Regions from separate parts of the Streptomyces sp. NBC_00076 genome, predicted to be linked through region 1. Evidence: riboswitches for the same ligand, from Rfam matches in the RefSeq annotation. Region 1 holds a riboswitch; each other region holds the start of a gene.
What was found. A riboswitch is a leader RNA that binds a small molecule or an ion and turns the genes downstream of it on or off. The one in region 1 is predicted to bind cyclic di-AMP.
Positions count from the first base shown of each region.

Region 2: another riboswitch for cyclic di-AMP. It lies ahead of OHA64_RS22810 (M23 family metallopeptidase); the one in region 1 lies ahead of OHA64_RS28475 (transglycosylase SLT domain-containing protein).
Region 3: another riboswitch for cyclic di-AMP. It lies ahead of OHA64_RS07785 (C40 family peptidase); the one in region 1 lies ahead of OHA64_RS28475 (transglycosylase SLT domain-containing protein).

Region 1 covers NZ_CP108242.1:6,238,088-6,247,858, reverse strand. The annotation lists gene OHA64_RS28490 (polyprenyl synthetase family protein) at 1-925, opposite strand, end outside; gene OHA64_RS28485 (peptide MFS transporter) at 1,134-2,636, shown strand; gene OHA64_RS28480 (CocE/NonD family hydrolase) at 2,655-4,649, shown strand; cyclic di-AMP (ydaO/yuaA leader) riboswitch at 4,932-5,102, shown strand; gene OHA64_RS28475 (transglycosylase SLT domain-containing protein) at 5,108-5,587, shown strand; gene OHA64_RS28470 (HAD family hydrolase) at 5,679-6,491, opposite strand; gene OHA64_RS28465 (LacI family DNA-binding transcriptional regulator) at 6,617-7,645, opposite strand; gene OHA64_RS28460 (carbohydrate ABC transporter permease) at 7,686-8,564, opposite strand; gene OHA64_RS28455 (carbohydrate ABC transporter permease) at 8,561-9,550, opposite strand; gene OHA64_RS28450 (ABC transporter substrate-binding protein) at 9,547-9,771, opposite strand, start outside.
Region 2 covers NZ_CP108242.1:5,043,882-5,053,652, reverse strand. The annotation lists gene OHA64_RS22855 (DEAD/DEAH box helicase) at 1-736, shown strand, start outside; gene OHA64_RS22850 (CBS domain-containing protein) at 782-1,186, shown strand; gene OHA64_RS22845 (SCO5918 family protein) at 1,237-1,545, shown strand; gene OHA64_RS22840 (hypothetical protein) at 1,687-2,274, opposite strand; gene OHA64_RS22835 (histidine kinase) at 2,465-3,619, shown strand; gene ribA (GTP cyclohydrolase II) at 3,762-4,400, opposite strand; gene OHA64_RS22825 (MarR family winged helix-turn-helix transcriptional regulator) at 4,507-5,019, opposite strand; gene OHA64_RS22820 (dihydrofolate reductase family protein) at 5,094-6,233, shown strand; tRNA gene OHA64_RS22815 (tRNA-Met) at 6,648-6,721, shown strand; cyclic di-AMP (ydaO/yuaA leader) riboswitch at 7,016-7,173, shown strand; gene OHA64_RS22810 (M23 family metallopeptidase) at 7,185-8,213, shown strand; gene OHA64_RS22805 (aldo/keto reductase) at 8,287-9,231, shown strand; gene OHA64_RS22800 (PrsW family intramembrane metalloprotease) at 9,382-9,771, opposite strand, start outside.
Region 3 covers NZ_CP108242.1:1,686,567-1,696,337, forward strand. The annotation lists gene OHA64_RS07735 (alpha/beta fold hydrolase) at 1-507, shown strand, start outside; gene OHA64_RS07740 (IS481 family transposase) at 1,370-2,326, opposite strand; gene OHA64_RS07745 (helix-turn-helix domain-containing protein) at 2,325-3,437, shown strand; gene OHA64_RS07750 (hypothetical protein) at 3,681-4,031, opposite strand; gene OHA64_RS07755 (prevent-host-death protein) at 4,034-4,498, opposite strand; partial or broken gene OHA64_RS07760 (hypothetical protein) at 5,095-5,169, shown strand; partial or broken gene OHA64_RS07765 (helix-turn-helix domain-containing protein) at 5,232-5,336, shown strand; gene OHA64_RS07770 (hypothetical protein) at 5,527-5,802, opposite strand; gene OHA64_RS07775 (ATP-dependent Clp protease proteolytic subunit) at 6,274-6,909, shown strand; gene OHA64_RS07780 (hypothetical protein) at 6,917-7,222, shown strand; cyclic di-AMP (ydaO/yuaA leader) riboswitch at 7,638-7,781, shown strand; gene OHA64_RS07785 (C40 family peptidase) at 7,784-8,257, shown strand; gene OHA64_RS07790 (ATP-binding protein) at 8,352-8,810, opposite strand; gene OHA64_RS07795 (helix-turn-helix domain-containing protein) at 9,023-9,771, shown strand, end outside.

The DNA.
Region 1 (9,771 bases):
GGGCGTCCTGCGCGTAGCGGACCGTGTCACGGCGGGCCTGTTCCAGCGCGGGGTGCGCGCGCAGGCCGGCCAGCGCCTTCGCGTGCCGTTCGTCGTCGGTGAGGTCGGAGTCCAGCAGCTCGCACAGGGCGATGTCCTCCGCCAGGCCCAGCCGGGCCGCCCGTTCACGCAGCCGCAGGACCGGCAGGGTCGGGATGCCCTCGCGCAGGTCGGTGCCCGGGGTCTTGCCGGACTCGTGGGAGTCGGAGGCGATGTCCAGGACGTCGTCCGCGAGCTGGAAGGCGACTCCCAGCCGCTCGCCGTACTGCGTCAGCACGTCGACCACCGTCTCGTCGGCGCCCGACATCATCGCTCCGAAGCGGCACGACACCGCCACCAGCGATCCCGTCTTGCCGCCGAGGACATCGAGGTAGTGCTCGACCGGGTCGCGGCCGTCCTGGGGGCCCGCGGTCTCCAGGATCTGCCCGGTGACCAGGCGCTCGAACGCCTCGGCCTGGACCCGGACCGCCTCGGGCCCGAGGTCGGCCAGGATGTGCGAGGCACGCGCGAACAGGAAGTCACCGGTGAGGACGGCGACCGAGTTGCCCCAGCGGGTGTTCGCGCTGTCCACCCCGCGCCGCACCTCGGCCTCGTCCATGACGTCGTCGTGGTACAGCGTCGCCAGGTGGGTCAGCTCGACGACCACCGCCGACGGCACGATTCCGGGTGCATAGGGATCACCGAACTGGGCAGCAAGCATCACGAGCAATGGCCGAAAACGCTTTCCGCCCGCCCTCACCAGATGCTGGGCGGCCTCCGTGATGAAGGGAACCTCGCTCTTGGTGGCTTCGAGCAGTCCCTCCTCGACAGCCGCCAATCCGGCCTGGACATCGGCTTCCAGAGCCTGGTCCCGCACGCTCAGCCCAAACGGCCCGACGACGGTCACGAAGGATCTCCTGTCTGCTGGTGTCTGCTGGCGATTACACGGTTTGTCGATAGGTCGCTGCCCTCACTCAAGTCAGCGTATCCGGTCACGTTTCGATCACCGATAGGGCCTGCCCGTCCAGCCTGGGCGGTATCGGATCACTGCCGGCATCTTTTTGATCACTTGATAACAAACTGGTATGTACCGACTTGTACGGAAGTAGCCAAGCGTGTCCCGAACCAGCGCCGATGCCTCCCCCGGCAGTCCGCCGACCTCCAAGAACGACCGCGCCTTCTTCGGCCACCCGGGGGGCCTGCTCACCCTCTCCGGTCTCGAGGTCTGGGAACGCTTCTCGTTCCTCGGCATGCAGGCCATCCTCGTCCTCTACTTCGCCGACACGGTCGCACATGGCGGCCTGGGCATGTCGGCCGGAACGGCCGCCTCCGTCTCCGCCGCCTACGGCACGCTCGTCTACCTGGTCTCCGTCGCCGGCGGCTGGCTCGCCGACCGCATCCTCGGCTCGTACCGCGCGGTGCTGTGGGGCGGCGTCCTGATCGCCTGCGGCCACTACGCCATGGCCGTGCCCACGGCCGCCATGACCTGGGTGGGGCTGGGCCTGATCAGCGCCGGCACGGGTCTGCTGAAGCCCAACGCGGCCACCCTGGTCGGCAAGCTCTACGCCACCGACGACGACCGCCGTGACGCCGGCTTCGCGCTCTACTACATGGCGATCAACATCGGCGCCTTCGCGGGCCCGCTGATCACCGGCTGGCTCGGTGACCACCAGGGCTGGCACTGGGGCTTCTCGGCGGCGGCGATCGGCATGACGTTCGGACTGATCCAGTACGTCCTGGGACGCCGCCACCTGGCCGGACGCCGGAACGCGGCCGAGTTCGCCCTCGCGCCCGACGCGCTGCGCCGCGCGGTCCGGCTGATCGTGGCGGGGATCGTGGCCGTGGCGGTGCTCGCGACCGCCCTCGCCATGGCGGGCCTGCTCACCATGGCCCGCTTCGTCGACCTGCTCACCCTGGTATCGGTGATCGCCCCGGTCGTGTACTTCGCGGTGATGTTCAGGAGCCCCCGCGTGACCGCCGAGGAACGCGGCCGACTGCGCCCGTACGTCGTGCTCTTCCTCGCCTCCACCGCCTTCAACTTCATCCTGTTCCAGGCGTACTCGACGATGATGCTGCTGGCCGCGTCGAACGCCGAGACGACCATCCTCGGCTTCGACTTCCCCGCCAGTTGGTACGCCTCCGCGCTCGGCGCCTTCGAGGTCGCTCTGGCGCCCGTGGTCGCCGCGCTCTGGGTCCGCATGGGCCGCGGCCAGCCGCACGCCTCCAACAAGATCGCGATCGGGGTCGTCCTGGGCGGACTGTCCTTTCTGCTGATGGCCCTTCCCACCTCCGGGCACGCCTCCGACGACTACCTGATGTCCGCCTGGTGGATCGTCGGCTCGTACCTGCTGCTCGGCCTCGGCGACATCCTGCTGGAGACCTCCGGCATGTCGGCCACCAGCAAGCTCGCCCCGGCCGCTTTCTCCAGCCAGACCATGTCGCTCTGGATGCTGTCCCTCGCGCTCGCCAACGGCATCCAGGCCCAGACGGTGAAGCTCTACGACGACATCTCCAAGCAGGCCTACTTCGGCGTCAACGGTGCGCTCGCGGTGGCCGCGGGCCTGGCCGTGCTGGCCGCCGCGCCCTGGCTGCGCCGCACCATGCACCCGGTCCACTGAACTCACGGGGTCACCCTCATGCACATCCGTACGTCCTTCCCCTACGAGACGACCCACGAGGACCTCCGCATCCCGCTGCCGGAAGGGACCCTCCTCTACGCACGCGTGTGGCGTCCCCTCACGGACGAACCAGTACCCGCGATCCTCGAATATCTGCCCTACCGGCTGACCGACTGGACCGCACCCCGCGACTGGCAACGCCATCCCTGGTACGCGGGCCACGGCTACGCCTCCGTACGAGTGGACGTCCGCGGGCACGGCAACAGCGAGGGCGTTCCCGGCGACGAGTACTCCGCCACCGAGCTGGCCGACGGCGTCGAGGTCGTCAACTGGCTGGCGGCGCAGCCCTGGTGCGACGGCCGGGTCGGCATGTTCGGCATCTCCTGGGGCGGCTTCAACTCCCTCCAGATCGCGGCCCTCGCACCCGAACCGCTCAAAGCGGTCGTCACCGTCTGCTCCACCGACGACCGCTATGACAACGACGTGCACTACATGGGAGGTTCCGTCCTCGCGGTGGACATGCACGCCTGGGCGGCCACCATGCTCGCCTTCGTGTCACGGCCGCCGGACCCGCGGTACGCCGGGGAGGCATGGCGACAGATGTGGCTGGAGCGGCTGGAGGAGGTCGAGCCCTTCATCCACACCTGGCTCGACCACCAGACCCGGGACCGCTACTGGCGGCACGGCAGCGTCTGCGAGGACTACGGCGCGATCGACGCGGCCGTGCTGGCGGTCGGCGGCTGGCACGACCCGTACCGCGACACCGTGCTCAGGCTCGTCGAGCACCTGCCGCCCGACCGGGTGCGCGGCCTGATCGGCCCCTGGTCCCACCAGTATCCCGACCGTGGTCTGCCGCCCGGCCCCGCGATCGGCTTCCTCCAGGAGACCCTGCGCTGGTGGGACCACTGGCTGAAGGGAAAGGACACGGGCGTTCTCGACGACCCCCTCCTGCGCGCCTACGTCAGCGACTCGCACCCCCCGGCCACGGTCTACGACACCCTGCCCGGCCGCTGGGTCGGCGAGCCGGCCTGGCCCTCCCCCCACGTCTCGACCGTCTCGTACGCCCTTCAGGGCGCCCCGCGGCTGGTCCGCTCCCCGCAGCACACCGGCATCGACGCCGGCCGTTTCTTTCCGTTCGGGAACGACGCCGACCTGCCGCCGGACCAGCGGGAGGAGGACGCGCGGTCGGTGTGCTTCGAGTTCGAGGTGGGTGAGGAGACCTGGGTGCTGGGGCGGCCGAGGGTGCGGCTCAGGCTGAGCTCCGAGGTGCCGCGCGGCCAGGTGATCGCCCGTGTCTGCGATGTCGCCCCGGACGGCTCCTCCACCCTGGTCACCCGGGGTGTGCTGAACCTGTCCGCACGCCAGGGGCGGGACCGGGCGGTGCCGTGGACGCCGGGTGCCACGGAGGACGTCGAGTTCGAGCTGAACGGCATCGGCCACGCCTTCCCGGCCGGCCACCGCATCCGGCTGGCCGTCTCCTCCGCGTACTGGCCGTGGATCTGGCCGCAGCCGGAATCCGCGGCGGGCTTCACCCTGGACCCGGCCGACAGCGTGCTCGAACTCCCGGTGCGCGACCACGAGATGGACGGATCAGTCACCTTCGAGGAACCGGAGCAGTCGGAGCCGCTCGGCGTCGCCCACCCCGTCACGCTGGACGAGCCCCGTCCGGAGCGGCTGGTCGTGCGGGACGTGGCCAAGGGCGAGTGGCGACTGGAGGTCGATCCGCGCTACGGCGGCACCCGGGTGTATCCCGACGGGCTGGAGTTCGCCGAGGACGCGCTGGAGACGTACACGATCGACGAGGCGGACCCCCTGTCGGCCCGCGCCCGCTCGGACTGGTCGGTGCGGCTGCACCGGCCGGAGCTCGGCTGGGAGGCGACGGTGCGTACCCGATCGGAGCTCACCTGTGACGGAGAGGACTTCCACACCTCGAACGAGGTGATCTGCACGGACGGCGGCGAGGTGGTCTTCCACCGGACCTGGGAGAAGCGGATCCCACGGACTGCCGGTTGACTATGAGTTGGGCCCATTGCCCGATTTGCCGCTCTTGCGCCCGGCCGTGACTTGGGTCACTCACGACCGGGCGCGCGCCGGCTCGCGCATCTCCACGCTTCCCCTTGCCCTGCACGCCAGTTGAGTCTTGGCAACAGCAAAGGATCAAGCGCCCCATATGCCTCAGACCAAGGTCAATGGGTGCGTTGTGTGAATCAGCTACTTGTTTCGGACATGTGCTCTCGCATACGTTCCCGGCCTGTCGGGCGGACGCCGAATCCTGCCGCCGCCCATAAGGACACCCATCGACGAACACCGCACGGCAGGAGCGGGGGACCCAGGTAAGCCGCCGGTCCGGATGTTTCAGGACATTCCGGGACGGCTTGGGGTGAAGTCGTGTCGCTTCCCGGCGGCACGGCCGGGCAACTCCCGCCCGAACCCGACAGCTCACCTCGCAGGCGACGGAGAGGAACGTCCCCATGTCCGCAGGTCAGCACCGTCACTCCAAGACCGCCCGCCTCGCCCGCAAGCTCGCCGTCGCGGGCACCGGAGTCGCCGTACTGGCGCTCCCGATCATCGGCGCGACCACCGCGTCGGCGGCCACCCCGACCGTGACCACCGCCTCCTCGCTGGGCTACGCCGACAACCTCGACGGTTGGATCCGGGCGTCGCTCCAGGTCATGGCGGACCACAAGATTCCGGGCTCGTACTACGGCATCTACCGCAACGTCATCCGTGAGTCCTCGGGCAACCCGTACGCCATCAACCTCTGGGACTCCAACGCCGCCGCGGGCACGCCGTCCAAGGGCCTGCTCCAGACCATCGACCCGACCTTCCAGGCGTACCACGTGGCCGGCACCTCGTGGAACCCGTACGACCCGGTCGCGAACATCACCGCCGCCTGCAACTACGCGGCCGCGCGGTACGGCTCGATCGACAACGTGTGGGGCGCGTACTGAGCCCTTCGCGGCGACAAGCCCTCACGGCGGTGAGCCCTTTCCGGCGGGCCGGGCGACCGGCCGCTCAGGCCATCCAGGCCACTCGGGTCGCTCAGGCCTCCGGGAAGAGTCTTTCGAGGACGACGGCGATGCCGTCGTCCTCGTTCGACAGGGTGATCTCGTCGGCCACGGCCTTGAGTTCGGGGTGGGCGTTGGCCATGGCGATGCCGTGGGCGGCCCAGTCGAACATGGGAATGTCGTTGGGCATGTCACCGAAGGCGACGGTCCCCTCCGGGCCGAGGCCCAGATGGTCGGCGGCCAGCGCGAGGCCGGTCGCCTTGGTGATGCCGCATGGCTGGAGTTCGACGGTCCCGGGCCCGGACATGGTGACCGTGGCGAGGGAACCGACCACCGAGCGGGCCGTCGCCGCCAACTCGTCGTCGGACAGGTCGGGATGACGCAGCAGCACCTTACTGATGGGCTCGCACCACAGGTCGTCGCGCCGTCGCACGCGTACCGCGGGCAGCGTCGGGTGGGGCATGAGGTAGCCCGGCTCGATGAGCGTGAGTCCGTCGACGCCGTCCTGGTCGACGGCCGTGTACACCTGGCCCACCTCGGCCTCGATCTTGCCGAGCGCGGTCTCGGCCAACTCCCGGTCCAGGGTGACCGACCACAGCAGACGGTCCGCGCCCGCGTCGTACACCTGCGCGCCCTGCCCGCACACCGCGAGCCCCTCGCTGCCCATGATGTCGAGGAGCGGCCGCACCCGGGGCGCCGGCCGGCCGGTGACGACGAGGTGCCCGGCGCCGGCCGCCGCCACCCGCGCGAGCGCGGCGAGTGACCGGTCGGAGAGCGTGTCGTCGCCGCGGAGCAGCGTTCCGTCCAGGTCAGTGGCGATCAGTGAATATGCGGTAGGTGCGGCCATGATCAGAGAATACGGATGGAACGCCCCATCGACTCGACGCGAACCGGACGGCTCCAGCCTTCACATGCGTCGACGGCGGCTCCGGTTGCGAACGTCCGTTCCGGTCGCTCCGGTTGTCGCCGGTCTCACGCGGAGTCCCGCACCACCAGTTCCGTCGGCACGATCACCCCTGACGTGTCCTCACCGGCGATCTGGGCGAGGAGCATGCGGACCATCTCGGCGCTGATGCGGTCGTAGGGCTGACGCATGGTGGTGAGGGCCGGGGTGACGGCGGTGGCCGCGGCCGAGTCGTCGAAGCCGCCGACAGCGATGTCGTCCGGGACCGAACGTCCGGCCTGCTGAAGGATGTTGACGACACCCTGCGCCATGAGGTCGGAGGCGACGAACACGGCGTCCATGTCGGGAGCCTGCGCGAGCAGTCGGCGGGCCGGCTCCTCGCCGCCGGTGCGGCGGTAGTCGCCCTCCACCACCAGCGCCGCGTCGTAGGGAATGCCCGCCTCGATGAGCACATCGCGGTAGCCGGCCAGGCGTTCGGTGCTGCCCGGGGCGTCCAACGGTCCGGTGATCATGCCGATGCGGCGACGCCCGCCCTCGAACAGATGGCGGACCATCTCCGCCGCGCCATCGCGGTCGGCGGCCGCCACGTAGCTGACCCTGGAGCCGAGGCCCAGCGGCTTGCCGCAGACCACCAACGGAATCCCGGCGTCGCGCAGTTCGGCCGCGACCGGGTCCCCGCTGTGGCTGGAGACCAGCAGGACACCGTCGACATGGCCCGAGGTGATGTAGCGGGTCAGCCGGCGCCGGTCGTCGTCGGTCGCGGCCAGCATCAGCAGCAGCGGGATGTCGTGCCGGGCGAGGTGCTCGGTGCAACCGTGCAGTAGCACGTTGAAGTTGGGGTCCTCGAAGAACTTCTCCTGCGGCTCGGTGAGCAGGAAGGCCACCGAGTCCGACCGGCCCGTACTGAGGCTGCGGGCATGCCGGTTGACCACGTAGCCGGTCTTCCTGACGGCGGCCTCCACGGCCCGCCGGGCGGCCGGCGAGACGTAGTGGCCTCCGTTCAGGAAGCGGGAGACGGTGCCCCGCGACACGCCCGCCTCCCGCGCCACGTCGTGGATGGTGGGCGGTCTGCGGCGGCCGTTGGCGCTGCTGGTCATGTTCCTCGTTCGGGGCCGTGGGTGTCGGCAAGCCGGGTGCTCAGGACTTGATCGAGCCGCTCAGCAGGTCCAGGGACCAGAACCGCTGGATCACCAGGAACAGCGCGATCAGCGGGAGGATCGCCAGCAGACATCCGGTGATGACCAGGGTGTACAGCGCGGGCTGCGAGGCGCCCTGGGCGAGCAGCGTGTAGAGCCCGAGGGTGATCGGGAACTTGGTGTCGTCGGCCAGCATCACGTACGGCAGCAGGAAGTTGTTCCAGATGGCGACGAACTGGAAGAGGAACACCGTGATCAGTCCCGGCATCATCATCGGTACGGCGATCCGCGAGAAGATCCGCCACTCGCTCGCGCCGTCCATGCGGGCGGCCTCCATGAGTTCGGTGGGCACCGAGGCGGCCGCGTAGATGCGGACCAGGTAGACGCCGTACGGCGAGAGGATCGACGGCAGCAGCATCGACCAGTACGAGTCGGCCAGGCCCGTCTTCGACAGCAGCAGGTACTGGGGGACGGCCAGCACGATGCTCGGCACCAGGACACCGGCGAGGATCATCTTGAAGATGGCCTCCCGCCCGCGGAAGGAGTACCGGCCGAGCGCGTACCCGCCGGCCGCGGAGACCCCGGCGGACAACAGCGCGCCGGCGCCCGCGTAGAAGGCGGAGTTGGCCATCCACTGCCAGTAGATGCCGTCCCGGTACGAGGTCAGGTCGCCGACGTTCTGCAGGAAGCCGGTGCCGGGGGCGAAGCTGAAGGTGGAGAAGAGCTCCGACCGGTTCTTCGTCGCCGCGATGACCACCCAGGCGATCGGGACCAGGCAGTACAGCGTGCCGAGGATCAGCACCAGGGTGGGGACCCAGGCGGTGCGCCGCGCGCGGCTGACCTTGCCGGTGGCGTCGGCGGTGAGGGTGAGGGGGGTCATGCCCGGTCCTCCCGGGTGAAGCGGTCGGAGATGCGCAGCAGGGTGAAGGAGAGGACGAACGTGGCCAGGGCCAGGACGACCGCGGTGGCGGAGGCGCCGTAGACGTCGGACTTCAGGAAGGCGCTGTCGTAGATGGCCATCAGCGGGCTCCACGTGCTCTGCAGGTTGTTCGTGAGCGGCTTCAGGGCCATGGGCTCGGTGAAGACCTGGAGGGTGGCGATCACCGAGAAGAAGAAGGTGAGCACCAGCGAGGGCATCACGATCGGGATCTTGATCCTCAGGGCGATGTGCAGGTCGGTGGCCCCGTCGATCCTGGCCGCCTCGTAGATGTCGCGCGGGATCGCCCTCAGCGCGGTGTAGATGACGATCATGTTGAAGCCGGTGCCGCCCCACACCGCGATGTTCGCGAAGGACAGATAGAGGTTGCCGCCGTCGAACAGGTCCGGCTGCGGCAGACCGAACTTGTCCAGCAGGTAGTAGAAGGGGCTGACGTCCGGGAGGTAGAGGAAGCCCCACATCAGGGCGGCGATGATGCCGGGCACCGCGTACGGCAGGAAGATCATCAGCCGGGCGAAGGGCGCGCTGCGTGCTTTCGGGGTGTCGAGCATCAGCGCGAACAGCAGGGCGAGGCCGAGCATGGTGGGGATGACGATCAGGCCGTATCCGAAGGCGCGCAGCACGCTGTGCCCGAACTCGGAGTCCTGGAAGACGTCGGTGTAGTTGCCGAGGCCGTTCCAGACCTGTTCGCGGGCGCCCTTGCCGAGTCCGATGCCCTTGACCTTGACCTTGTGGAGGCTCAGCCAGATCGCGTACCCGATGGGGACGACGGTGAAGGCGGCGAACAGGGCCAGCGTGGGCACCAGGAACCAGTACGGTGCGCTGCCGCCGGGGCGGCGGGGGCGGCTGGGGCGGACGGACGGGGCGGTGCCGTCCGCCAAGGGCCCGGCCGCGATGCGGTCGGCGCCCTTGAGCGGAGCGCTGGTCATGCCTCGGCCACCTCGAAGCCCTGCTTCTTCATGTCGCCGAAGGTCTTCGACTGCATGGTGCCGAGGGCGGAGAGGAACTGCGTCTCCTTCTTCGCCTTGGTGGCCTTGCCGAAGTTGTCCTGGAAGGCGGTGTAGGCGGTCTGGACGTTCGGCCCCCAGGCGGAGGCGGCCGTGGTCGCGGCTATCTCGGCGGCGGTGGTGTAGAAGTCCTTCTGGTTCGA
Region 2 (9,771 bases), 1.2 Mb from region 1:
CCTCGACCGCAACGTCGACCTGCTCGTGCGCCGTTACCTCAGCGACCCCGTCGTGCACTCAGTCGACCCCTCGGCCGGCGCGGTCACGACGATGGAGCACCACGTGCTGCATGTCCACGGCGCCGACAAGCACACGGCCACCACCGAGATCGCCGCACGCGACGGCCGCGTGATCATGTTCCTGGACACCAAGCACGCCGTCGACCGCCTCACCGAGCATCTCCTGAACAGCGGGGTACGGGCCGCCGCCCTGCACGGCGGGAAGTCGCAGCCGCAGCGCACCCGCACGCTGACGCAGTTCAAGAGCGGGCACGTCAACGTGCTGGTGGCGACCAATGTCGCGGCGCGTGGCATCCACGTCGACAACCTCGACCTCGTCGTCAACGTCGACCCTCCGACCGACCACAAGGACTACCTCCACCGCGGCGGCAGGACCGCCCGCGCCGGTGAGTCCGGCAGCGTCGTCACCCTGGTCACCCCGAACCAGCGCCGCGACATGACCCGCCTCATGGCAGCGGCCGGCATCGTCCCGCAGACCACCCAGGTCCGCGTCGGCGAAGAGGCGCTGCACCGCATCACCGGTGCCCAGGCCCCCTCCGGTATCCCGGTCGTCATCACCGCGCCGGTGGCCGAACGCACCAAGAAGCGCGGCGCCACCTCACGCGGCCGACGACGCCCCGCTTCGGCGACCCGCCGCGCACCCGTACGGCAGTCCACAGTCCGTGCGGCGGCATAGAACGTTCTGATCAGGAATCCGACCCTTCTGCGCAGGAGACACCCTTTGACGCTGGTCCAGATGCAGTCCCGCCCGGCGAGTGCCGGCCCCGCGCACAGCCCGGTGGTCGTCGCCATGGACGCGGCCGGACCGCAGGTCTGGGAGGACATGACGGTGGAGGTGGCGCTGTCCGTCATGGCCGCCGCGCGTACGGGGCATCTGGTCGTCTGCGACGACGACGGCCTGCGTGTCGGCCTGGTCACCCAGGCCCGGCTCATCGGGGTCCGGGACAGCTCCGGATACACGGACAGGGTCCGCCTGCGTGACATCACCGATTGCGGGGGGCCCTTCGCCTCACCGCTGGCCACAAGGGCCGAAGCCGAGGACACGATGTCCTACGGGCGGCACGGTCGTCTGCCCGTGGTCGGCAAACACGGCAGCACCGTGGGCGTCCTCGCCCTCTCCCCCTGAGGCGTTTCACCGCGGTCGGTCCTGTTCTCCCCTTCTCACTGTGAGGCATCATGCGCTGTGTCATCGCCCGTTTCCCGTTCGACCTGACCAAGAGCGGCGTGCTGGACTCGATGCAGGGGGTCAAGCCCGAGCCGGTCACCGGTGAGTCCGTGATCATCGGACGACGCCACTACCCCGTCAAGCAGGTCGGCCAGGTCATCACCCGCCAGGACCGCCGCGATTTCAGCGCCGGCGAAGTCCTCCGGGCCATGGCCCGGCTCGGCTTCACCTGCCGCAGCCTCCCCAAGGCCGCACCCGCGCGTGTCGAAAGCCCGTTCCAGCGGGCTTCCGTGATGCTCGGCACTCCCATGTCCGTCTGACCGACGGGACCGGCGCGAGCCGAACAGCAGTGAAGGCCCTACCGGCGCGCGCCGGTAGGGCCCTCACTGCGTGGCCCCTCAGGGTCCTGTACGGGGGCGTCGCAGCCGCATCGGGTCGAATCGCGCCCGGTGGCCCAGGTGTCAGGCCTTCGGGATCGCCCATTCGATGGGATCGCGGCCTTCGACGCCGTAGATCACCTGATCGGGACGGGTGTCCTTTTCGAGGGCGTACGTGATCTTTCCGCGGAGGCAGGTGCCCGGCGTCACCGCGGCGCCGTCGGCGGGGTACTCCGGCTTTGGCACACCGGAACCGCTGAGCCCGGGGGCGGCGAGACGGGTGTCGTCGGCGAAACCCAGCGACCAGGGGGTCTGCCCGACCATCACGTTCGTGCTGTCCGAATCGGCGCAGACCTTGACTTCGAGTGTGGCCCACACGGGATCGGAGAAGTCGGCGGCCTTGTCGGGCAGGCCGACGCCCTTGGCGGGTTGGGTGTAGCCGAGAACGGTGGTGGTGGCGCTGATGGGGCTGCCGTCGGTGTCGATGTCAATCCAGTGACGGCCGGTCCCGATCCGCAGCGGCCCGGTTCCGGCTCCTCCGCCGACTGAGGCCGTGGGCGTGCCGGCCGCCCCGGTGGCTGCGGTGGGTGCCTCGTCGCCGGTCGTGCCGGAGCAGGCCGTGGCCGTCGCGCCTAGCAGCATGACGGCGACGACGGTTGTGCGCGTGCGCATGATCCCCCTGGTGATGCGTGCTGAGAGTGCATCATGCGCCATACGTGAACGGCGTGTGCTCGGCGTGCCTGTGTTGTGACCCCGAGGGCGTCGAGAGGGAGGCAGCGGCCTCGGGGGTGTAGCGCGCTCCACCCCCGCCCGGGTGGCCGCTCCCCCCGACCGCGGCCGGCGGATCCTCTAGCGTTGCCGTATGTGGAAAGCGGTCCGGCGTGCCGCGTGGGCCACGGTGCATCTCGTGGTGGCCGCGGCGATGGCGCTCGGTGTGTGGATCTTCATCACCGTGCTGCTGATCACTGCCATCGGCACGCTCGCGGTGGTCGGTGCCTGGATGCTGCCCGAGACGGTACTGCTGATCCGGCGGATCGCCGGGGCCAAACGCCAGCTGACGTCCGCCTGGACCGAGCGGCGGATCCCGGAGGCGTACCAGAGTCTCGACGGGTCCCTGCGCGAGCGGCTGCGGATCGCCGTACGCGATCCCGGCACGCGCACCGATCTGCGCTGGATGTTCGCCTACTACGTCTACGGTGCCCTCGTCGTCCTCGCGCTGCCGCTGTGGCCCGTGGGACTGGTCGTCGACGGTGTGTGGTGCGGGCTGCTGCGCCGGCCGGCGGTCGTGCTGCCGCTGATCGTGGGGCTCGCGGACACCGAGGCCCGTTGGTCGACCGCCCTGCTCATGCCCTCCCCGCAGGCGCGACTGGCCGCTCGGGTCGAGGAACTGAAGGAGACCCGGGCCGACGCGATCGCCGCGCACGGCGCCGAACTGCGCCGTATCGAGCGGGACCTGCACGACGGCGCGCAGGCCCGGCTGGTGGCCCTGTCGATGCGGATCGGGCTCGCCAAGCGGGCCTACGACCGTGATCCTGACGCCGCGCGCACACTGCTGGACGACGCCCAGGACCAGGCCGAACAGGCGTTGACCGAGCTGCGGCACGTGGTGCGCGGCATCCACCCGCCGATCCTCACCGACCGGGGACTGGCCGGCGCCGTCCGCGCGCTGGCCGCCGGCAGCGGGCTCGCCGTGACCGTGGACGACGGCGGACTGGACGAGGGGGTACGGGCGCCCGCGGCCGTGGAGGCCGCCGCGTATTTCGTGGTCGCGGAGGCGTTGACCAACGCCGCCAAGTACAGCGGGTCGCCGAGCGCCGACGTCCGGCTCGCCCGGACCCGGCGGGGGCTGTCGGTGCGGGTGCGCGACGAGGGCCGGGGCGGCGCCGACGAGACCGGCGACGGCTCGGGCATCCTCGGCATGCGGCGCCGGGTCGCCGCGCTCGACGGGACGGTCGAGGTGGCCAGCCCTGTCGGAGAGGGAACGGTGATCCAGGTGGAGCTGCCGTGCGTGTGGTGATCACCGAGGACGGTGCCCTGGTGCGGGAAGAGCGCGTACATAGTGCGTAGCGTCGGCAACTGGCCTACGAGAATCGGTAGTTGGAGGGGACGGGGGCAGGGCAGGGCCGAGAGGTGCGGGGTGGGTGCGGGCTCGTGCGGTGTCAGACCGCGTGGCCCGTCAATTCGCCCAGGGGAAGCGTGTGCTGGGTCTGGAGGACCTTCGCGCGCAGGTAACGGACGTTGTGCGCGGTGGTGAACACACCGGTGGGTACGCGGCGTTGGACGTCGATGCCCAGGTCGCGCAACTGGTCGGCCTTGTCGGGGTTGTTGGAGAGCAGGTCCAGGCCTGTGATGCCGAGCGCGCCCAGCATCTGCGCGGCGGCCGTGTAGTCGCGGGCGTCCTCGGGCAGGCCGAGCGCGGTGTTGGCGGCGTACGTGTCGAGACCCTGGTCCTGGAGGGCGTACGCGTCGAGCTTGTTGTAGAGGCCGATTCCGCGGCCCTCCTGGCGAAGGTAGAGCAGAACGCCGCCGCGGTCCGCGATCCGCTCGACCGCCTCGCGCAGCTGCGGGCCGCAGTCGCAACGGGCCGAGCCGAAGACGTCGCCGGTCAGGCACTCGGAGTGCAGCCGGACGAGCGGGGCGGTGCCGGGGGCCGGGTCGCCCAGGACGACGGCCACGTGTTCCTGGCCGTCAACCAGACCGTGGAAGGTGACCAGTTCGGCGTCCACGCCATAGCCGTCGTGGAAGCGCAGCGGGACCCGGACGCGGGAGCGCGGGGTGGCGGCGGGGAAGTCGGGCATGCGGTCCTCCGGGTCCGGGGCCGTATCTGCTTCAGATTTGAAGCAGATCTTGGGTATGGACCCTACCCCATGCTTTAAATTTGAAGCAACTGGATTGCGAGGTAGGTCACGAAGGGGAGGAAGAGCGGCGGCGCCACGGTACGTCGTCCGCCGCGGGGCGGGCGTCGTCACTCTCCAGGGCCCGCGCGATCCCCGTACAGATCTCCTCCAGCTGGTCCACCTGCTCCTCGGTGAGCTGGTCGAACAGCGATGCCCGTACGGTCTCGACGTGCCCCGGCGCGGTCTGTTCCAGGACCGTCATCCCCTCCTCGGTGAGCGCGGCGATGCTGCCCCGCTTGTCCCATCGGCAGTTCTCCCGCCTGAGCAGGCCGTCCTTCTCCAGGCGGGTCACCGCGTAGGTCAGCCGGCTCCGGGTGATCTTCAGCTGCTCGGCGAGATCGGTCATGCGCAGCCGGTGTTCCGGGGCGTCGGAGAGGTTGGCGAGGATGGAGTAGTAGAGGTGGGGCATGCCGGCGTCCTGCTGGAGCTGCCGGTCGAGCGCGTCCTCCAGGAGGTGCGTCGCGGCGATGTACGCGCGCCAGGCGCGCTGCTCCTTCGGGGTGAGCCAGCGAGTCGTCATGCTCCCAGTGTAAGTTTGTTTCAAACTTGAACCAAGCCCTACCCGTGTCGCCGCCTTCGAGAGGGACCGCTCCGATGCCCCACCCGTACGTCCTCCTCTCCGCCGCCGTCTCCCTCGACGGCTACCTGGACGACACCGGCCCCGAACGCCTGCTGCTCTCCAGCCCGGCCGACTTCGACCGGGTCGACGAGGTGCGGGCCTCCGTGGACGCGATCCTCGTCGGCGCGGGGACCATTCGCGCCGACAACCCGCGGCTGCTGGTCAACTCGGCGTCGCGGCGGGCCGTGCGCGTTGCCGCCGGGCAGCCGGAGTACCCGCTGAAGGTCACCGTCAGCGGCTCCGGCGACCTCGACGCGGCCGCGAAGTTCTGGCACACGGGCGGCGAGAAGGTCGTCTACACGACGGAGAAGGGGGCGGAGCGGGTCCGTGCGCTGGGGCTGGGGCCGGCAACGGACGTCGTCGCGTTGGGGGGCGTCGAACTCGACTGGCGGTTGCTGCTGGAGCATCTGGGTGAGGTGCGGGGCGTCCGGCGGCTCATGGTCGAGGGCGGCGGACGGATCCACACCCAGTTGCTGCGGCAGGGGCTCGCGGATGAACTTCAGCTGGTGCTGGCCCCGTTGTTCGTCGGTGATCCCGGGGCGCCTCGTCTCTTCGGGGCCGGGCCGTATCAGGGCGGGCGCCTGAGGCTGATGGAGACCCGTCCCATCGGGGACGTCGTCCTCATGCGGTACGAGCCCACGGCGCCCGGCGTCGGTCATCTCCCCTCCGCCGCGGATCGGCACTGGCTGGGGCTCGCCTGTTCGCTGGCCGCCCAGTGTCCGCCCTCTCGGACGGCGTTCAGCGTGGGTGCGGTGGTGGTGGCGGCCGACGGCACGGAGCTTGCCCGCGGGTACTCGAGGGAGGGGGACGACCCTGTCGTCCACGCGGAGGAGGCGGCGCTGGCGAAGATCGACGCGGGGGATGCGCGGCTCGCGTCCGCGACGGTCTACAGCAGCCTGGAACCGTGCGCCCGCCGGGCGTCCCGGCCGGCGCCCTGTGCTCAGCTGATCCTGTCGGCGGGGGTACGGCGGGTGGTCACGGCGTGGCGGGAGCCGGACACGTTCGTGCAGGGGGCCGACGGGACTGGGGTGCTGTCGGGGGCGGGGGTGGATGTGGTGGTGCTGGGTGAGTATGAGGGGCTGGCCAAGGGGGCGAATCTTCATTTGCTGCGGTGACGGGTGCGGGTGCCTCCGGCGGTTGGGCGGGGGATGCCTGCGGCGGCCTGTGGGGCTCGGTGGGGGTGGCTGTCCTGTAGCGGGGGTTCGGTGGGTGCGTGTCTGCGGGTTGGGGCGGGAGATGCCTGCGGCGGCTTGTGTGGGTTGGGTGGTGCGTGATGCCTGCGGCGCCTGTGCGGGTTGTGGGGGTGCGTGTAGCGCCTGGGGTGTGGTGGTGGGTTGGGGCCGGGGCGGGGGTGTCCGTCCTCGGAACGTCGCGGAATCGGTTTCTTGGTGAGGGGGCGGTGTTGACGCGACAACCGCTGCGGGCGGACACCCCCGTCCCGTCCCCTTCCCTCCGTACGCGGGTGCACGGCCGCCGGGGAACCGATGTGACTTCTGGGGTGCGGATGGCGTACTCTGAAGTCACAACGGCGCGGGGTGGAGCAGCTCGGTAGCTCGCTGGGCTCATAACCCAGAGGTCGCAGGTTCAAATCCTGTCCCCGCTACTGAAAACCGAGGGCCGGAATCCGAAAGGGTTCCGGCCCTCGGTGCGTTGGGGCGCGTATTGTGGGCGGTCACGAGGGGTGATCGTGTGGGTACCTCCGCATAACAACTGACACACCGTCAATACCTGTGTGTCTCCTGAGGCAAGGTCAACTCGCCCGTTTTCGCCGGTCATGAGGCCTTGGTCGGGCGGAAATTCGTTAATGATCAAGCGGAACAGCTTGGAATCAGGCCCCCGGGTCTATTAACGTTCGATAACGCAGCGCGGTCGTCCCAGCCGTCACAAGAGTCGGCTCCGTGCGCATGCGCCGAATTCCGCAAGGAAACCGGGGAACCACCAACTTGGGGTGAATCGCGCGGATATCACCGTGAACTCACGGCTGGTATACGCGCGTAGGAGACCTTCCTGCTCCGAACCCGTCAGCTAACCCGGTAGGCGAGAAGGAAGGAAAGGAGTACGCCCACGTGGCGTCCAACCGGCCTGCCCCAGAAGCCCCGTTCGTGCCGAGCCAGCGCGACACCGAAACCTTCGGCTACGGCGAGTACCGCACCGACGAGGGCCCCTGGACGGAGTGGAACCCCACCGAGGAGTCCCTGCGTCCGGTACGCGGTCGGCACCGTGTCGCCAAGCAGCGCGGCGGACTCGCCCGCAGCTCGACCGTCCTGGGCGTCGGCGTCATCGCCGCCGTCGGCGCGGGCGGTATAGCCAGCGCCAACACCGGCAAGCCTCCGGTGTCCATCTCCATTCCCGATCTTCCCTCTGTGGGTTCCCTCCTTTCGGAGGACGACACCCCCGAGGGCTCGGCGACCGCGCTCAGCGGCGTCGGTGTGACCTCCGAGGAGACCGCGGAGGGCACCTCGGACGCCGGGGAGGTGCTGCGCGCCCGGATCATGGCCCAGGCCGAGAAGCAGGCGGACCAGGTCGAGAGCAAGGCCGCCGCCGAGGCCGCGGCCACCGCCGAGAAGCAGGTCGCGGAAGCGGTCGCCAAGGCGGAGAAGGAAGCCGAGGCCAAGGCCGCCGCCGCGAAGCAGAAGGCGGAGGAGGAGGCCGAGAAGAAGGCCGAGGCCGAGCGTCTCGCCGAGCTGGCCAAGCAGTACACGCTGCCGACCTCCTCGTACACCATCACCTCCACCTTCGGTCAGGCCGGTTCCCTGTGGTCGTCCGGTTACCACACCGGCCTCGACTTCGCCGCGCCCACGGGCACGCTCATCAAGGCCGTCCACAGCGGGACCATCACGGAGGCGGGCTGGGCCGGTTCGTACGGCTACCGCACGATCCTCACCCTGGACGACGGCACCGAGCTGTGGTTCTGCCACCAGTCGTCCATCAGCGTCAGCGTCGGCCAGAAGGTCAGCACGGGTGACGTCATCGGCCGCGTGGGCGCCACCGGCAACGTCACCGGGGCCCACCTCCATCTGGAGGTCCACTCGGGCGGCGCGGACACGGGCATCGACCCGATGGCCTGGCTGCGCAGCAAGGGGCTCAACCCCTGACGGTTGCGTGGATTTCGTGAGCGCCTCAGTCCTGGCGGAATGAGGCGCTCCGCCACGGGTGTTGAAGAGAAGCATGACTTCTCTTCGCAAGCTCGGTACCTCGGACCTGGAGGTCTTCCCTCTCTCCCTGGGCGGCAACGTCTTCGGCTGGACGGCCGACGAGGCCGCCTCCTTCGCCGTCCTGGACGCGTACACGGCCGCCGGGGGCAACTTCGTCGACACCGCCGACTCGTACTCGGCGTGGATCGAGGGCAACTCCGGCGGTGAGTCCGAGACCATCATCGGCAAGTGGGTCAAGGCCCGCGGGAATCGCTCCGACGTCGTCATCGCCACCAAGGTCAGCCAGCACCCCGAGTACCAGGGCCTGTCCGCCGACAACATCAAGGCCGCCGCCGACGCCTCGCTGCGTCGCCTCGGCACCGACTACATCGACCTGTACTACACGCACTTCGACAAGCCGGACGTGCCGGTCGAGGAGATCATCGGCGCGCTCGACGAGTTGGTGAGGGCGGGCAAGGTGCGGTACATCGCCGCCTCCAACATCTCGCCCGAGCGGCTGGAAGCGTCGCTCTCCCACTCCGAGCGCGTGGGCCTGGCGCGGTACGTGGCTGTGCAGCCCCACTACAACCTGGTCTCCCGCGACACCTACGAGGGTGAGCTCCAGGACGTCGCCGCACGCTTCGGCCTCGCCGCCGTCCCGTACTTCTCGCTCGCCTCCGGCTTCCTCACCGGCAAGTACCGGCCCGGTACGACGGTCGACAGCGCGCGGGCCGAGGGCGCGGCCAAGCACCTGGAGACCGAGCGTGGTCGGCAGGTCCTCACCGCCCTCGACGAGATCGCCCAGTCCCACGACACCCAGATCGCCACGGTCGCCCTGGCCTGGCTCGCGGCCCAGCCGACGGTGGCGGCCCCGATCGCGTCCGCGCGCACGGTGGAACAACTCCCGGCGCTGGTGGGCGCGGGCGACCTCGTCCTGACCGACGCTGAGGTCACGCGGTTGACGGAGGCCTCTGCCTGAGGGGCTGAGGGCTGAGGGGCTGTCCTACGGGCGCCTGGCCCGAGTGTGCGACTGGGGACGCGCGTCGTTGCGCGCGGTGCGGGGTTCTCAGGCGCCGCTCGGGTCAACTCCCTTGGGTGCGGGTGGAGACAGCGGCAGCTCGGTCGGCGACTACGACCGGTACGGGTTGTATGCCGGATACGGCACCACCGCCTGCCCAAGGTGGCCCGGGTACGCCGGCGCTGCCGGATACCCGTACACCCCGTACACCGGCCAGGGTGGCGCGGCCACCGCCACCGGCGGGGCCGTCGCCCGCGCCGCGTGGTCCAGCGCGGGACGCGCCACGTCCCGCCGCCGCCACAGCTCCTGCAGCAACTCCTGCTCGCGTACGACGAAGTCGGCCCCCGCCCGGCCGCGGCGCCCCCGGTGCCGTAGGAAGGCCAGGGAGGTCGCGTACGCCTCGTACTGGGCCACCGCCCGCGCCGCGGGACGGCCTCCGCGCCGGTGGGCGTACTCGCGCGCCATCCGCCGTGCCCGCATCGACCCGAGCGCGTACGGCTC
Region 3 (9,771 bases), 4.6 Mb from region 1:
TCCGCCTACGACGTTCCGGTACGCAGCTGGGTGTCCGACGTCGCACACGGCTGGCACCCCGACTATCAGTGGCACGAGGCGGCCACCCTCTTCCAGAAGACCCCGGAGGGCGAGGAACTGCTCGCGTCGCTGCGCACCCAGACCCCCGGCAGCCCCAGCTTCGGCGACTTCCTCCGCCCCCGGGGGATGAGCGCCGAACTGGCGGCAGAGGTCGACACCGCCCACGACGAAGAGATGAGCAAAGCCATCCTGACGCTCTACCGCTCGGCCTGGCCCAACTTCTACACCGACTGGGGCAAGGACTTCGACCACCCCGCCTCCGCGCCGGGGCTCGTCCTGATCCCAACCGGCGATCCGATGGCGCAGCCCGCGATGGACCTGGATATGGCCACGCGAACCGGAGCACAGACAGCGGAACTGGACAACCTCACCCACTACTGGATGCTCCAGGATCCTGATCGGGGCGCGGAGGTACTCAACCGATTCTGGGACTCCCGGCCCGCATGACATCCGGTACCGGTGGGCGACCTCCTCGCGGTGATGAGGTCGCCTGCACGTGATGCTTTGAGTGACGTCCGAACGGTGTGCTGTGGCCAAGGCGAGTGAACGCTCGTGGTGCGGGATGCCACTCCAGTGCTGGGCGATCCATACGAGCCATTGCGCGCTGACGGTTTGATCGGCTGCGTAGTGGGCTGCGAATCCTGCGTTCTGAGCTGGCTGCGTGCTCATCCGGCTGTACAGGTGCTGCAGTACCTCGCCGAGCCTGGCGGCTCTGGTGGGCGGGTCACTGAGCAGGACATGGAGGCTTGAGAAGAGATCCGCGCTGAGGGGCACGTGATGTTGTGCGAGGCGTGGGGTGAATGCGTCGACGAGTGCAGTACCCGCTTCTCTGCCCGCGTCGGTGGTCATGACCGCGGCAAGGTGTCGGCGGGCGAATGCGGCTTGTGCATTGTCGGTGGTGAGGTTCGCCGTCAGGGCCGTCCGGCAGGCGCAAGCGGCGTCCTGGGCTGCTGGGTCGTTGGTTGTGACCCGCATGAAGGTCAGGAGAGCTTCCGCGAGCCTGTTTCCGGCCAGGCAGGCCCTCCCGCGCACTTCAGCCTCGCCACCTCCAGTTGGGCCATGGCGGCACCCAGCGCGCGCCGCAAGGCCCCAACAGCGGCCCCAGCCGAGTCGGAGCGCTGGCCAGGTTTCGGTACTACACGAGACCACCTGACACGACGTCTGCTGGGGCAGTCACTCCTTAATCGGCAACACCAGCCTCCTGCTCATCGGTGTTTTCCCCGCGACGGAAGCCGTTTCAGTGATCCGCCCTCGCAACGTCATCCGGCGAGATGTCTTCAAATGTCAGTGTGCGACTGAAGATTACCGGTTACGCCTGGGTCGCGGTCCTCTGCTTGAGGCGTTCGTAGGGGGTCTGGCCGCCGAGGCCGCCGTGGGGGCGATGGTAGTTGTAGTAGTCCTCCCACTCGCGCAGCTTGTCGTTGAAGACCTCGGCATCGTCGATGATGACGCCGTCGAGGAGCCGGTAGAACTCCTCGGCGTCGATGCGGTGGGAACGTTCAACCTTCCCGTTCAGCCGCGGTGTTCGCGGCTTGATGTAGGTGTGAGCGATGCCCTTGTCGAGCACGTGCCAGTGGAAGGCGGACTGGAACTCGGCCCCGTTGTCGGTCTGGATGACCTCGACCTGGAACGGCAGGCGCTGGATGACGTAGTCCAGGAACTGGATGGCGGTGGCCTGGTTCAGCGTGGGGTAGATCCGCAGCACCCGCAGGCGAGTGCAGTCGTCGATCGCGGTGAATTGGAAGTACTTGTTACGGCCGCCGCGCCGCCCCTGTGGCATCGAGGCGAGCGGCTCGATGAACTTCACGTCGATCTGCACACGGTGGCCGGGCAGCTGCTTCTCGTACCGCTTCCATCTGCGGTCGTGGCGCTTGTAGCGCTGGGAGGTTGGCAGGCGGCCCATGTCCAGGCGGTTGAGGATGCGCCAGACGCCGGACTTGCTGATGGTGACGTCGTGGTACCGCTTGAGGTACATCGCGATCTTCTCCGGGCCGAAGTGGTAGTTCTGCCGCAGGTAGATGATCTTCCCGACGACCTCGACGTGCATCGCATTGGGGCTGTGCTTGGGGGCCTTGGAACGGGTGCGCAGGCCCTCAACACCCTCGGCCTGGTAGCGGCGGTACCAGGTGTAGTACGCCTGCCGGCTGATCCCGAAGTAGCGGCAGGACATCGCGACGTTCCCGCTGATTTCTTCGACGTGGCGTATGACCGCCAGGCGCCGCTTGGCCTCACGGTCAAGCGGCGGGGTGGGGTTGGACTTCGACATGTGGATCTCCGTAGTGATCGGAGACCCAGGTGTCAACGATGATCGTCAGTTTTATAAGTACCGCTACCGGGCTGTCCGCGAAGTGCTCGGCGGGTCTCCGATCGGTGAGGTCGCGGCCCGGTACGCCACCTCGCGCCAGATCCTGCACAGCTGGCGGCGGCGGTTCGAGCAGGAGGGCATGCCCTCTCTGCTGGATCGCTCCCGCCGGCCGCGGAACAGTCCCACGCGCCTGTCCGCCGAGGTTGAGACCGAGATCTGCGAGCGGCGCCGCCGGCATCCCCGGTGGGGTGCCCGCCGGATCTCCCACGAACTGGCTGCTCGTGGGCTGGAGTCGGCGCCTTCGCGGGCCACGGTCCACCGGGTGCTGTCCCGCAACGGCCTGGTCCGCCCCCAGGAACAGCAACATCCGCGCAAATACAGCCCGTGGCAGCGCGAAGCGCCCATGCACCTGTGGCAGATGGACCTGGTCGGAAGGAGGCAGCTGTTGGGTTCATCAGCTGCAGCAGGCGACACAGCCGAGAACAGCAGCGATATACCACGGTCAGTTCGACGCCCGGCACGCACGACCGTGAGCGTAGAGCACGCCGACAATCAGAGCGCCTCGCGAACACGATGGCCGCGCCACCCGGCCCCTCCGGTCGCACTCGAGGACCTCCGGAAAGCGGGAGCCGCCAAGGCAGAGGGCGCGCCTCCTCTGTCACAGGCACAAGTCGACCGGATCGTCGCCATCCTGCGCCGGGAAGGCTCTCAGGCCAGTGCACATCGTGGACGCGGAGCGCCACACCGGACGACTGGGGGCCGTGGGAGCGGTACCCGGCGGCACGGGGTGCGGTCACGCTCCTCTCGCGTTCGCGCTCACCCAGTGCCGCAGCGCGAGCCTGCTGGTCTGGTCCTCCCTGACGCGACCGAGACGGACTACTGGACCGGGATGGCACCGGCGATGCTGGTGATCGCCCTCGACTTCGGGACCGGCGTCATCGCGCGGACCAGGCCGCAGTCTATGGAGTGGACCACGACAACCGGAGATCGCCTCGGCGCTGTTCACCTCCGCCCAGCACTTCGGCGTCACCCCCGGGCTCGCGACCCCGTCGAGCAGGCGTTCGCAGTGTGACGAGAAAGCCCTCTCTCTATCGAGCATGCACGATTTCTTGGACTAGCGGCGCGAGCCCTTCAAGCTGACGAAGTCGCTTCACGCAGAGACTTCCCCTCCGCGGAGTGATCGGGGAGATCGAGTCGCCCTCACAAGGCCGCGCCGCCCTCAAGTGAAGTCAAAGTCCCCGGTCGCGGCAGCCACACGGCGATCATCCCAATGGGATGATCGCTCACCGACGATGTGCGACGCTGCGAAGCGCGCCTACTTCGTCTCGTTCGGGTGGCTCGTGTGCACCTGCTCCAGGAAGACCGTGCGCTCGTGGACGTAGAACCAGATGCGCGCGGTGCCCTTCGCAGTCGGTTTGTGCTGCCACCGCTCATGGGTCGCGCCGCCACGCTCGATGACGCCGAGTTCACCCTTGAGTCGATAATTCGTCGGCGTCGTGGACAGTGGCGTCCGCGTGAGGAAGTCCCAGGTCTCCGTCATGGGGTTGCGGATCGTTGCGACGAGGTTGCGCCATCCCTTCTGCGCGTCGGCTGTGGCGAAGCGGATCTCGTACTCGATCTTCTTCGGAGGGCGAGGAACCAGCTCGCCCTTCCTGGCGGCCGCCACGGCTACGGACGCTCCACGGTCTCATCGTCGTCGAGCCACTCCAGACCGGCGCTGCCGCTGCTGAGCCCGGCCGCGACGGCGGTGGCCGTCTCCTTCCAGGAGGTCAGCTCTGCGATCGCGAGGTGCGGCTGGTCGGTGGCGAACGACGCGCGCGCCGCATCGACGAGGTCCTGCGCGCAGGACTCCCGGTCGGCCGACGACAGCGCGAGCATCCAAGGGAAGGCCTTGGACATCCGCTCGGCGAGCGAGCCGCGGTCGTCGAGGGTGACGGTGATGAGCTGCGCGGCAAAGTTCAGCAAGCGGGCACGACCTTCGGCCTCGCGCTGCGACATCAGGACCAGAGCCTCGCCGTCGCGCCGGGTCACCGTCACGGGGTGGTCCTCGGCTTCGGCGAAGACCTCGGCGGAGTGCTTGCTCAGGTCCGAGGAGCGCCGAGTCGCCACGGGGAGGTCTGCTGAGATGGTCATGGATCCATAGTATTCGGAACGTATTCGGAAGTCCAGTGGAGGCCGCGGAGTGCGTGCGCCGGACTCGGCCTCCGGATGCGGCCCGAGGTCAGATCTCAGATCTCCTTGATGCTTGAGTCAGTCCCGAACTCGCAGCCGGTCGATCGTCGAGATGGGGAGCGCACTTACAGAGCTGCTTACCTGCCATGCACAAGCAGGTCGCGGGTCTCGTCCGTGGGCAGCGCTTCGACCGGCAGCGCGACTCGACCAGCGAGGTCATTGCGGATCTCGTCCAGGAACCAGGTAGCGCCGGTTGTGACCGCGAGATCACAACGCTGGGACCCGGCCGAGGTCGTCCGGATTCTCCTGGAAACGGAGATCAAGGGCCGGGACGAGGCGACGCGGCGCAAATCACCGCCGTCTTGCCCAGCTGCCTTCGGGGCAAGACCTTCGACTCCTGGAAAGAGGCCGAATCCTCGATCCCGGTTCCCACCCGCACGCGCTCATGACGCTGGCATGGGCCAGCCGGGCGGAGAACTTGGCGGTCGCCGGGCCCAGCGGCACGGGAAAGAGCCACCTGGGCGGAGGCACTGGCGAACCAGTCGATCGACCAGGGCATGAAGGTCGCCTGCTTCACCCTGGAATCGCTCACCGCCCATCTCGGGCGGGCCACCGTCGACAACACGGTCTCCAAGGCCGCCGCCAAGCTCACCAGGTGCGACCTCATCGTCGTCGACGACATCGACTTGCTGGGACCGTTGCACGATGGCGGGCCAGATTTCTGCAACGCCGGCTCGACGGGCTGGCTGACGAGCCACGTCCCGAAGCGCCCTGCACCATCACCGATGCCCAGGTGGAAGACACGGCGAACGCGTTCGTCACGGTCAGGCAGGCCAGTCGCAGCAGCACGACCAGCCATCATGCCGGGTGATCGCCAGCCGCGCGAGAGTACCGATCCGAGCATCCGCGCTCAAGGCCCCACGCATTCCGCATACCGCCTCCCACCTGGGTGGATGAGGTTTTCGGCACGGGCACCGGTGGCAGCACCGTCACCGGCAGCCCCTCCCGCCACGCGGCACCGTCGAGCCCGGCACCGGCACCGGTGAGCACACTGTTTCCTGCTCCACCTCGGTCACGGCAATCGTCCCGGCGGCGGACACAGCCAGGGCCTCGACCAGTTCCTCCCGCGCGATCACCCGCCGGTCCAGCTCGGTCTCCGCGGCCTCCAACACTTCAGCCAACCGCGCGGCTTCCTCCCGCAGACCGTCCACCCGCAAACGGGCAGCCGCCTCCCGCTCCTCCAGCATTCCCAACACCGACGTCACCGCACCCCTCGGTCATGAAGCGGACACAAGACGCCGCATGCCTCCCTCACCCGTGCGAAACCATGCCTGACCAGCAGAAATCAAGGGATCACGTTCGGATGAGGTACGGCTTCTCGGCATTCCAATCGGCCTTCTGGAGGCATTCCTTGAGGATCCAGTCGGCCAGCTGACGTACGGCAGTGAAGAGCCGAGCCTCCCGCACCCGTTGACGGACGCTCATACCGCGGCGAGCCGCGACAATCTCGCAGGTCAGGGCCGGCCAGCGACATCGGGGGAACAACCGGGGAGGTCCCGGAGGTGAGGGCGACGCCCCCCCCGGCAAACAGTGACAGGAATGTGAGACACGATCCCCCACAAGGAGCAAAAGAGCGCCTCTGACCTGGGCATTTAACTTGATCACTAGAACGCGTCCCCATCATAACGTCACGTACATCCTGTACATTTTTTACAGACGCCGAAGGAGGGGTACCCATGACCCGACCGTCCGCCCGCCACGTCCTGCCCGAGTTCACCGAACGCACCAGCTCCGGGTCCCGGACGATGGATCCGTACTCGAAGCTCCTGGAGGGGCGGATCGTCTTCCTGGGCACACCGATCGACGACATCTCGGCGAACGACGTGATGGCCCAGTTGATGTACCTCGAACACCAGGACCCCGACCGGGACATCTCGCTGTACATCAACTCCCCCGGCGGCTCGTTCACCGCGATGTCGGCGATCTACGACACGCTGCAGTACGTCACGTGCGACGTGGAGACCTTCTGCCTGGGCCAGGCCGGCTCGTCGGCCGCGGTGCTGCTCGCCGCGGGCACGCCGGGCAAGCGCTCCGCGCTGCCCGGCGCACGGATGGTGATCCACCAGCCCGCGTTCACCGAGCCGATCGAGGGGCAGGCCAGCGATCTGGCCATTCAGGCCGAGGAGTTGACCCGGGTACGGAGCCGACTGGAGGAGCTGCTCGTACGGCACACCGGGCGGACGCCGGAACAGGTGCACGCGGACATCGAGCGGGACAAGATCCTCACCGCCGAGGAAGCCGTGGAGTACGGCCTGGTGGACCGCCTCGTCCCGAGCCGCAAGGCCTCACGTCCCGCACCCGGCGCGAGGTGACCCCCCGATGCTGCCCGATCTGCCACCGCTGCCCGCCCTCACCAGCGCCGAGGGCGAATTGATCGACCGTTACCTCGACGTGGTCGACCTGCTCGGCCGGATCAACCCGGCGCAGCACGGGGACACGTACCGAGGACTGCGTGCCGCGCAGGCGCTGGTCGGCAAGGCGGCCGCGCTGCGGGACGCGCTGGAGCTGATGCACCGTCGGGGCGAGACCGAGCTGCACGCCGACACGCTGGCGCGTGCGCTGCGCGTGCTGGACGGGGAGCGCCGCACGGCCCGCGTCACGGTGCCGCCGACCTCCGGCAGTTGACGCACTGCCAGCCGGTCCGGACACGCCGCCCCGCCCCCGAGCGTCCGGACCGGAGCCGAAACGGACCAAACGGGGTACCGCTGTTCGGAGTAGACGCGGCTCCTTTTATCGGCCCTTCCAGCTTGCGCAACGCGCGTAGTCAGGGGACGAATCAGGACGTTCCGATGCTGGTCCGGGCACCTGCGAGCCCTTCAACAGCCCTTCGAACACGAGGGTGTCCACCCGAACGGGTGAGTGGTGAGTAACAACACAAACCCTCGGTTCCATTGGGTTTTTGGGACATCCGTGAGTCAAGATCCGTGACTGACGACAAGACCCCGCCACAACGGCGGGGCGATCCGGGCGGGCGCCGAGTCCTGCCGCCGCCCGGATGACCGGTCGACAGGAGTGGATCGGCAGGAGTGGAGGACCCAAGCACGACGGGTCGCCGGAACGGTCGTCTCCGCATGGGAGACGCCGGGTCGAGCAGCCCTTGGGGTGAAGCCGCGTCAGCGGCCGGGCAACTTTGTCAGCCCGAATCCGACAGGTCATCCTTCACAGGCGGCTGACGAAGGGTTGCGCATGACTGCGCTCAATCGTGTCCCGTCGCTCATGGTCCGGGCCGGTACGGCCTCGGCCTTCGCCATCGCCGCCGTCGGCGGCTCGATCGTGGTCCCGGGTGTCGCCTCCGACGCCGCGGCCGCCACGCCGGCGACGAAGGCACTCCAGGTCGCGGCGTCCAAGAAGGGCTCCGCGTACAAGTACGGGGCCACCGGACCGAAGAGGTTCGACTGCTCCGGACTGACGCTGTACTCGTTCAAGAAAGCGGGCAAGAAGCTGCCCCGCACGGCAGCCCAGCAGTACAACAAGACGCGCCACATCTCCTCCAAGAGCCGCAAGGCGGGAGACCTGGTGTTCTTCCACTCGGGCTCGAACGTGTACCACGTCGGCATCTACGCCGGGAAGGGCAAACTCTGGCACTCCCCGAAGACCGGGGACGTCGTCCGACTGCAGAAGATCTGGACGAAGAGCGTCTGGTACGGCCGGGTCAAGTGACCCTCCCGCGCGGGGCGACGGCGAGCTGACACGCCGTCGCCCCCGTGGGGCCTTTCGGGGTGCCCGTTCACCCATGGCCGCGCCCACCGCACGGCTACGGCTCCTGCTGTCCCGCCGCCGGTACCGGCTCGGCCGGGACGGACCACGGCAGTTCGATGAAGACCGTCTTGCCGCCCTCCCGGGTGGGCCTGACTCTCAGTTTGCCGCCGCACTCGGCGGCCAGCCACCGGATGATCACCATCCCCCGGCCGTTGTCCTGCTGGACGGCGGCCGGCAGTCGTTGGGGGAATCGCGGGTGGCTGTCGGTGACACCGATGCGCAGGTGTTCGTCACGGTCGAGCGCGATGTCCACGGTGAAGGTGGGTGACTGCCCGAACGTGTGCTGCACGGCGTTCGTCGTGAGTTCGGAGACGATCAGCCGGATGCTGTCGGCGATGTCCGAGTCCGCCGCCAGTCCCCACTCCACCAGGGTGGTGAGCACATAGGCGCGGGCCGCGGAGACCGAGGCGGGAACGCTCGGCAGAGTGACGGATGCTTCCAGATGGTCTGCCATGGCGACGTCGTCCCTTTCCCAGGGGCCCGCAGTCCGACACGGAGCGGATGGTTCGAGTACGGTCCCGGACTGGTGCTTCGTCGCCAGACTGCCATTACCGCGGCGGTCACGGGAGGCGATCCACCAAGGAATGCATATATCTGTCGCTCGAAGCGGTGAACTCTATGACGACAGAGCGTATTTGGGTGCCTCGGTTGGAGTAAGGAGTAGCCATGCAGCACGGTCCCGCGGTGCGCCGCCGGAAACTGGGCGCGGAACTGCGTTCCCTGCGCACCGGTACGGGGCTCACGAGTGGTGAGGCGGCTCGGTTGGTGGGCTGGCACCAGTCGAAGGTGAGCCGCATCGAGACCGGCGCCAGTGGGGTGAAACCGGCCGATGTGCGATTACTGCTGGATGCCTACGGAGTGCGTGACTCTCAACTACGGGAGTTGCTGCTGGTGTTGGCGGGGTCCGACGAGAGCACCGGCCGGCATCACTGGTGGCACGCGTACCGCGGGGTGCTGCCGCCCACCTACCGGGACTTCATCAGCCTGGAGTCGCAGGCGAGCGAGATGCGCACGCTGGAGACCTCCGTGGTGCCCGGCCTGTTGCAGACGGCGGAGTACGCCCGGGCGGTGACCAGGGCGGCGGCCGACGGCCTGGACGACGAGCGGGTGGACGCACTGGTCGAGGTGCGGCTGGCCAGGCAGGACGTGCTGCGATCGCAACCGCCGTTGACACTGGGCGCCGTACTGGACGAGGCGGTGCTGCGGCGCGAGGTCGGCGGCCCCAAGGTGATGGAGCGACAGCTGGAGCGCCTGGTCGAGGCCGCACGGCTGCCCCAAGTGCGGTTGCAGGTACTGCCGTTCGCAGCCGGGGCACACATAGGTGTCACCGGGCCTTTCGTTATCTTCTCATTTTCGAGCACGTCTGATCTGGATGTGGTTGTTCTCGACCACTTGACGAGTAGCCTCTACCTCGA